DNA from 4 places in the Lentilactobacillus curieae genome. Region 1 is predicted to be linked to each of the others. Evidence: predicted binding sites of a transcription regulator. Region 1 holds the regulator's gene; each other region holds the start of a gene.
The links. The regulator Rex, encoded in region 1, represses fermentation and respiration genes when NADH is low (regulators of the CRP and FNR family bind a similar motif). The targets are predictions, from matches to a motif close to TTGTGAANTANTTCACAA.

Region 1 (2,190 bases):
ATTATTAATGGAACTAATCACTATTCAACGATAGCAACAATATCCTTTTCATGTAAAACTAAATAGGAGTTATCTCCGTCTTCAACTTCTGTACCTGCGTATTTGTCGAACATAACTTCATCGCCAGCCTTAACTACTGGTGCAACGGTGTTACCATTGTCCAAAACACGGCCAGATCCAACGGCAATAACTTTACCAGTTTGTGGTTTTTCCTTTGCGTTACCTGCTAACACAATGCCACCAACCGTTTTTTCTTCTTCTTTTTGCGTTTCAATAATAACGCGATCTCCTAATGGTTTTAACACGTTAGTCCCTCCATACTGAATGTTTTTAGCAACATTAGCACTCGTTTGATAAAAGTGCTAATCACTGTTATCAATAATATTATTATCAGTCCTAAAATGCAAGCCTCAACGGTTTAAAAATCAAAAAATTCGCCGACGACATGCAAAAAAGCCAAAATAAAAAAGCCAGAGAGAAACTCTCTGACTTAATGATGCTTACTTTCCAAAGTTTTCAATAAAATAGATCAATGTTTGTAATTCGTTTGTCAAATCAACATTTTGAACCAGAACTCTATCAGGAACTGAAATTCGAATTGGTGTAAAGTTAAGGATTCCCCTAACCCCACCTTCAACTGCTTGATCAGCAACTCCTTGAGCAACTTCTGATGGAACAGTCAAAATAATCACTTGGATTTGTTGTTCCTTTAATTGGTTAGCCAAATCACTAACTGGATAGACAGGAACTCCATCTTGGATTGTATTAACGATACTATCATTTGAGTCAAACGCTGCTGAAATTCTAACATTCCCATCTTTGTGGAAGTTAAAGTTTAACAAAGCGTGACCCAAGTTACCAACCCCGACCAAGCCAACGTTAGTTAAATGTTCTTGGTTTAAAATCTGTTTGAAAAAGTTGAGCAGATTATCAACATCATAACCATAGCCCCGTTTCCCCAACGCACCAAAATAAGAAAAGTCGCGACGAATTGTTGCGGAATCTACTTGAACGGCATCTGCAAGCTCCGTTGAAGAAATTCTTTCTTTTCCAGTGTCATGGAGAATATTTAGATAACGGTAATAAATTGGCAATCGTTTTGCTGTTGCCTTTGGGATATTTTCAGCCGTCACGAGTAATTCCTCCTCAATTTTATTTGCTTATTAAAAAGTTTGTGAATCTCTCTTCACTGTTTATTCTATCATAAGATGAGTGCTTGTGAAAACAATTTCAAATAATATTTGATAGCTTTTTCCAGAATGCTGATGTGTGATAGAATGTTAATACTTAGAAAGGTGGATGCCGCATGATTATTTTGCAGGTCCAAGACGTCGCAAAGCGATTTAATGGCGAAAATATTTTTTCCGGAGTCAACTTAAACATCCAGGAAAAAAGCCGAATCGCATTAGTTGGTCAAAACGGTGCTGGTAAGTCAACCCTAGTAAAAGTAATTATGGGAGAGATGACAGCAGACGAAGGAAGTATCTCAGAAAAGAAAAACCTTACGGTGGGATATTTAGCCCAGGATACCGGCCTTGACTCGAACAAAAACATTTACGATGAGATGGAATCGGTTTTTGATGACCTAAAGAAAACAGAACAAAAGATTCATAACCTGGAAGTACAGATGAGTGAGGAAGGCCCATCAATGAGCCCTGACGACTTTTCTGAGCTCTCCAAGACGTATGACAACCTTCGAGCAGACTTTGAGCAAAATAATGGTTACTCGTACGAAGCTGAGATTCGGGGAGTTCTTCACGGATTCGGATTCGGCGAAGATGACTATGATCACAAAATCAACGAATTATCTGGTGGTCAAAAAACCCAACTTGCCCTCGCTAAACTCCTACTTGAAAAGCCTGATTTATTGATCTTAGATGAACCAACTAACCACTTGGATGTTGACACAATTACTTGGCTTGAGGGTTACATAAAGAACTATTCTGGTTCGTTACTGATAATTTCACATGACCGTTATTTCTTAGATCAGATTGTTAATGAGGTCTATGAAATGGCGCACAAAACTCTCAAACATTATCAGGGAAATTACACCGATTTTGTAAAACAAAAAGAGATGCAGACCGCTACCAGAATGAAAGAGTACGAAAAACAACAGGCAAAAATTGCCAAACTTCAAGAATTTGTGGACAAAAACATCGTCCGGTCTTCGACAACCAAGCAAGCCCAAGC
Region 2 (2,190 bases), 710 kb from region 1:
GGGCACCGGTAGCAATTAAAGATCCAGATAACTATGACGCTCGTGCCAACCTAATGTGGACAGCAACCATGGCTCTTAACGGAATTGTTGGGCTAGGGGATGTTAATGGTTGGACAGTTCATCCAATGGAACATGAGTTATCGGCTTACTATGATATTACTCACGGAGTAGGACTAGGAATTTTGACACCTCGTTGGTTAAAAGTGGTTGCTCAAGATAGTTCAACTCACGAATTAATGGCAAGATTTGCAAAAAATGTTTGGGGAGTCGACGCGGATAACGTTGACGATGCAGCTAATCAAGCAATTAAAGAAACATACGATTGGATTAGTTCACTTGGATTTGAAATGACACTTCCTGAGGTGGGCATCAAGGATGAAACCAATTTTGATGCAATGGCTCAAAGTGCAGTTGAAACTGGTAATCTGACTGAGGATGGATATATCAAACTCAGTGTTAACGATGTTAAGAAGATTTATCAAGACTCATCAACGCCAGAAAACTTATAATTTTATAGATTTTGTTTAAAAGCCCGTTAGATTACTGTTTAGCGAGCTTTTTTATTTTATAAAAAAATCACAAGAAATTGCTAAATGTAAACTGGTAAGTGACGCACAATCTATTGCTAGTAAAGAAATTGCGTTGGATATCAATAAGTGGTACAGAACGTCAACCCTTGATAAGCGGGAAAGACAACCGTTTGCACAAATAGGGAAATGGTGTTAGTATAATGACGTTGAATTGAGATGGCATTTTACAAATGTTTGCTCAATGTTTCGCATACTGACATTTTATTACTATTTGGAGGAATTAATTAACATGAAAGCACTTGTTCTAGAAGGCGTAGAAAAACTAGAAATTGAAGACATTAAGGCTCAAGATTTAAAGCCTAACGAAGTATTGATCAATACTGCATATGCTGGTATCTGTGGTACTGACCACGCATTGTATGCTGGTCTACCAGGTTCAGCTGATGCTGTTCCACCAATCGTTTTAGGTCACGAAAACTCAGGGGTTGTGGCTGAAGTTGGTTCAGAAGTTACTGACCTTAAGCCAGGCGACCGTGTATCTGTTGACCCTAACATCTACTGTGGCCAATGTGAATACTGCTTAACTGACCGTCCTGAATTATGTAACAACCTTTCAGCTGTTGGTGTTACTAGAAACGGTGGTCTTGAACAGCAATTTACTGCTCCTGCATCAGTTGTATACCAAGTTCCTGACAATGTTTCATTGAAAGCAGCTGCTACTGTTGAACCAATTTCATGTGCCGTTCATGGAATCAAGTTACTTAAATTAACTCCATACCAAAAAGCACTTGTTATCGGTGATGGATTTATGGGTCAATTATTTGCCCAAATTCTTCAAGCATACGGTGTTCACCAAGTTGACCTTGCTGGCCGTAACGAAGCAAAGCTTGCTAACAACAAAGAAAACTTCGGCGTAACTAACACATTCAACACTGAAACTGACAAGATTCCGGCTGACTACGATGTAGTTATTGAAGCTGTTGGTCTTCCACAAACTCAAGAACAAGCAATCGAAGCAACTAAGAAGGGTGCTCAAGTATTGATGTTTGGTGTTGGTAAACCAACTCAAAAATTCTCAATGAACACTTACGAAGTTTTCCAAAAACAATTAACTATCCAAGGTTCATTTATTAACCCATACTCATTCAAGGATTCACTCGCAATGCTTTCAAGCGGCAAGTTGAATGTTGAAGATTTGATCAGCCATGTTCTTACTCTTGAAGAAGTTGAAGATTTCTTAACTGGTAAGATTACTAATGTAAGTAAGGCTGTTGTTAAAGTCGGAGATCAAGATTAAGATAGGTGATATAGATGACTGAAAACACTCAAAATGTTGATGAGCCAAAAGGGAGTACGTTATCTCCAGCAATGGCAACGTTCTACTTTGTGGTTTCATTGATCATTAATTCGGCTGGTAACGTTTTGACTTTGGTTACTAGTGCAAAGATTCATCCTTCATTCTTAGGATCAGCATACTGGACAGCTGCTGAAGCTAACCTTGGTACTGCTCTTCACTGGAACCTATTTTGGGCATTCTTGATTCTAGGAATGTTAATTTCATTGCTTAACGCATTGTTAGTAGGTAAGTTTGATATTAAGCGGATTTTTGGAAACTTGATTTTCATGGTGCCATTCTCTGCTATGATTCAAATTTTTGAAG
Region 3 (2,190 bases), 880 kb from region 1:
TGCTGAAACAAAAAGAACATTAACGTCAGAATAAATAGAGGGGCGACAAACATCAACGCCAAAGTTCTTTTATCACGGCGCATTTCCTTAATGATTCGCTTAGTTATTGACAGAATTCTCATTTGTAACCCTCCCCGCTGTTAAAAATACTTCTTCCAAATCTTTTGCGTGGTACGCTTGTTTCATTTCTTCAGGCGAACCAGAACTAATTATCTTACCGTTCCTAATCATAGCGAGGTTATCACACTGAGCGGCGTCTTCCATTACGTGCGTTGTGATGATAATTGTCTTTCCTTCATCGCGGTACTTATGGAGTTCGTTCCAGATTTGCCGTCTAAGCTCAGGATCAATTCCCACGGTTGGTTCATCCAAAATCAAAATTTTGGGATCTGCAATTAAGCTAATTGCTAGTGATAAGCGCCGCTTCATTCCGCCGGAAAAATTGCTGACCCGCCTATTTAAATCGGGAACTAGGTCGACGATACTGGCAACGTAGTTGATTCGGTTCTCAATATCATCTTTATTTAGTTGAAATAACTCTGCGAAGAACCGAAGATTTTCGCGAGCGGATAAACTTGAATATAAAGCGTCTTCTTGAGCCATAAACCCGATAGACTGTAATACTTCTCGATTTGGCATTTGCTGATCAAAAACGGTCGCAGTTCCAGAATCAGGATGTTCCATGCCCATAATGATTTTGATTAGTGTGGTTTTCCCGGCCCCAGAAGGACCGAGTAAACCTAGTACTTGGTTGGATTTAGCTACTAAATTAATTGATTCAAGCGTTAACTTACCGTTATAAGACTTATTAACGTTGGTTACTTTAATAAGGTCAGTCATTAGTTTGCCTCCTTAGTGAGTGGCCACTCACTTTTCAAACTAATTATATCAATTTCAAAGTGAGTGTCAACTCACCAGAGTAATTATTTCAGCTGATTGGTAAATTGTGATATCGTTTACATGAAAACAAGTAAGGGGGATTTTTTTATGGCAGATAGATTAAAAGGTAAAGTTGCAATCGTTACTGGAGGTACTTTAGGGATTGGTTACGCAGTTGCACAAAAGTTTGTTGAAGAAGGCGCTAAGGTTGTAATCACTGGTCGTCGAGAAGAGGTTGGCGAAAAGGCTGCTAAAGAAATTGGCACCCCAGACCAAATTCGGTTTATTAAGCATGATGCATCAGATGAGCAGGGTTGGACTGACCTATTTGATGAAACGGAAAAAGCGTTTGGTCAGGTTACTACATTAGTAAATAATGCTGGGATTGCACTTGCTAAGAATATTGAAGATACCACTGCAGAAGAATGGCGTAAGTTGATGTCAATTAACCTTGACGGTGTATTTTATGGTACTAAATTAGGAATTATTCGCATGAAGAATAAGAATTTAGGGGCTTCAATTATCAATATGTCATCAATTGAAGGCTTCGTTGGGGATCCTAATTTAGCTGCCTACAACGCATCAAAGGGTGGAGTTCGTTTATTGACTAAGTCAGCAGCTTTGCACTGCTCGCTGAATGATTATGATGTTCGGGTTAACACAGTTCACCCAGGTTACATTAAGACACCATTGGTAGATGATATTCCAGGTGCTGAAGAGGCTCAATCACAAAGAACTCAAACACCAATGGGACATATCGGCGAACCTAACGATATTGCATATATGTGTGTTTACCTTGCATCCGACGAATCTAAATTTGCTACTGGATCAGAATTTGTTGTTGATGGTGGATATTTAGCTCAATAAAGCTATTGCGCGAATGTCAATTTGACCGTATAATCAATCATTAGAAATTAAACCTTTAATTAGTCCCGTGAGGCTATAAGGAACGACTTAACAACAGTTATAGACTGCTGAAATCCCCTTATGCCACGGCGCATAAGGGGATTTTTAGTTAGGAGCTATTATGGAAGAAAAACGGTTTGGTCAAATTGAAGTTATTGAAAAACAACATCGGCATCAGTCGTTCTGGGACATGTTTGCCACTTGGGTTGGAGCCAATGCTAATAATGGAACTTGGTACGTTGGGGGAGTAATGGCTGCGTGTGGATTTGCGACGGCATCTGTAACAATGGTAGTTGCGGGAGTAATTTCATACATTCTGTTAGCCCTTGCGGCGAAGATGGGCTACGATACTGGAATTTCATCGATGGCCTTGACTAGAGCATCATTTGGGCTTCGAGGTAGCTT
Region 4 (2,190 bases), 590 kb from region 1:
ATGTTTTGCTTGGAGTCCATCAGTAGTTCTGAAAACTCCTCCGTTTTTACCAACGTCTTCACCGAAAATAAGAGTCTTTGGGTCGTCTTGTAAAACTTGATCTAATCCTTCGGTAATTGCTTTAATATAAGTTAGTTTAGCCATGATTACTTCGACTCCTTTGCTTCGTATTTTTCAATGTCGCGTTGAACGTTTGGAGTTGGGGTTTCAAAGGTTGTCTTCAAGAAGTCGGTAACCTTTTGTTCTGGTGCGGCTTCGGCATTCTTCATAGCTTCCTTAAATTCACCCTTGTATTGTTCAACAAGTCCGTCTTCTTTAGCTTGATCCCAAAGTTTCTTATCAGTAAGAACCTTTCTTAAACGAATTAATGGGTCACGATCGAACCATGGTTTTTCTTCATCTTTAGTACGGTAACGACTAGGATCATCACCGGCTGAACTGTGGGCACCGAAACGGTAAGTTAAGGTTTCAACCAGAACTGGGCCATTTCCTGCTGCCGCGAATTCACGAGCTTCTTTAGCTACTAGGTAGGTTGCTAAAATATCCATTCCATCTACTTGTGTAGCAGGAACACCTGAAGCAACACCCTTTTGAGCTAATGTTTCAGCTGCAGTTTGCTTATGGCGAGGTACGGAAATTGCAAATCCGTTGTTTTGAACAAAGAATACAGCTGGTGCTTGGAAGGCACTCGCAAAGTTGATTCCTTCATAAAAATCACCTTGAGATGTTCCACCATCACCAGTAAATGCATAAGCAACTGTGTTCTCTTCCCCGTTCTTCTTGATACCAAGAGCTGCTCCTGCAGTTTGTACGTACTGAGCACCAATAATAATTTGAGGGAATAATGAACGTGTTCCTTCTGGATTATATTGGTTTGCTAAGTAGTGTCCCTTGGACCATAGGTATCCTTGTTCAACAGTTGCACCATGTTGGATCAATTGTGGTAAGTCACGGTATGCCGGAAATAGGTAATCTTGCTTCTGCATTGCATGGGCAATTCCCATTTCTGAAGCTTCTTCCCCGTAGGTAGGAGCATAGAAACCAAGTCGGCCTTGACGTGAAAAGTTCATGGTTTGTTCATGGAGCGTACGTTCCCAAACCATCTTTTCCATCAAAGTAACTAATTCGTCGTCGCTGAATGTATCGAATAGTTCCTGGTCAACTATCTTTCCATTCTCGTCGATAACTTGAACTGGTTTCTTGTATGGATCGCTCATTGTTGATTTGATCTTGGCAAAGTCAACAACTTGCTTACTCTTTGCTGCCATATAAATAACTTCCTTTCCTAAAAAGCTAGACTTGTGATGCACAAACGATCTTTTTACAACCACAAGTAAAATTTAGCATTGTTTCTGAAAATTTGCAAGCCCTTACAACTGCTTTAGAGCAACTTTTTCACTGCTTACCTTTTAAAAGTAGTAAACGGGTTTCACTATATTTTCATTTCTCGACTTTGTGAAAAAATTAATAAGGCTTAGTGATAACGCTCCATGGTATTTTTTGGAAATTTACGCTAAAATAAGCTGTAGAAAATTTTTACTTCGGAGGTTTTAACTTTGTTTCTTATGAAAGATATCGTCCGTGATGGAGATCCAGTATTACGGCAACAAGCTGAAAAGGTCAGCTTTCCCCTTTCGGATGAAGATCGTAAGTTAGCTCATGATTTAATGGAATATCTTGAAGTGAGTCAAGATCCTGAATTATGTGAGAAATACGGTCTCCGTGCTGGGGTTGGACTAGCTGCTCCTCAAGTTGGGGTTTCAAAAATGATGGCTTCAGTAATGGTACCTGCTGAGGATGAAAATGAAGAGCCTGTTTTCAAAGATGTAATTATTAATCCAGTTATCGTTTCAAATTCAGTTCAACGCGGAGCTCTGACTGAAGGTGAGGGTTGTCTCTCAGTGGATAAAGATATCCCTGGATACGTTCCTCGTGCAGCTAGAATTACGCTTGAATATACTGATGTTGATGGCAAGGACCACCACTTACGTTTAAAGAACTACCCCGCCATCGTGTGCCAACACGAAATTGATCACTTGCATGGAACTCTGTTCTATGATCACATTGATAAAGAAAATCCGTTCTCAAAGACTGATGACGAGGTTTTCATCTACTAATGTTTAAGCTAACTAAAAAATCTCCCGAATGGCAATTTTAAAAATTGTCTCGGGAGATTTTTTTATGTTAAAC

Region 2: a site for Rex is predicted at 565-582, ahead of PL11_RS01295 (zinc-dependent alcohol dehydrogenase family protein). Genes of this name have one in related genera too.
Region 3: a site for Rex is predicted at 945-962, ahead of PL11_RS03565 (NADP-dependent (R)-specific alcohol dehydrogenase). Genes of this name have one in related genera too.
Region 4: a site for Rex is predicted at 1,454-1,471, ahead of pdhA (pyruvate dehydrogenase (acetyl-transferring) E1 component subunit alpha). Genes of this name have one in related genera too.

The regions. Positions count from the first base shown of each region.
Region 1 is NZ_CP018906.1:1,614,034-1,616,223, reverse strand. It holds gene groES (co-chaperone GroES) at 21-305, opposite strand; gene PL11_RS07820 (redox-sensing transcriptional repressor Rex) at 501-1,133, opposite strand; gene PL11_RS07815 (ABC-F family ATP-binding cassette domain-containing protein) at 1,307-2,190, shown strand, end outside.
Region 2 is NZ_CP018906.1:225,063-227,252, reverse strand. It holds gene PL11_RS01300 (iron-containing alcohol dehydrogenase) at 1-509, shown strand, start outside; gene PL11_RS01295 (zinc-dependent alcohol dehydrogenase family protein) at 820-1,827, shown strand; gene PL11_RS01290 (DUF6198 family protein) at 1,899-2,190, shown strand, end outside.
Region 3 is NZ_CP018906.1:733,968-736,157, reverse strand. It holds gene PL11_RS03575 (ABC transporter permease) at 1-122, opposite strand, end outside; gene PL11_RS03570 (ABC transporter ATP-binding protein) at 100-840, opposite strand; gene PL11_RS03565 (NADP-dependent (R)-specific alcohol dehydrogenase) at 988-1,746, shown strand; gene PL11_RS03560 (cytosine permease) at 1,907-2,190, shown strand, end outside.
Region 4 is NZ_CP018906.1:108,200-110,389, forward strand. It holds gene PL11_RS00610 (alpha-ketoacid dehydrogenase subunit beta) at 1-144, opposite strand, end outside; gene pdhA (pyruvate dehydrogenase (acetyl-transferring) E1 component subunit alpha) at 147-1,268, opposite strand; gene def (peptide deformylase) at 1,557-2,117, shown strand; gene PL11_RS00625 (hypothetical protein) at 2,180-2,190, opposite strand, start outside.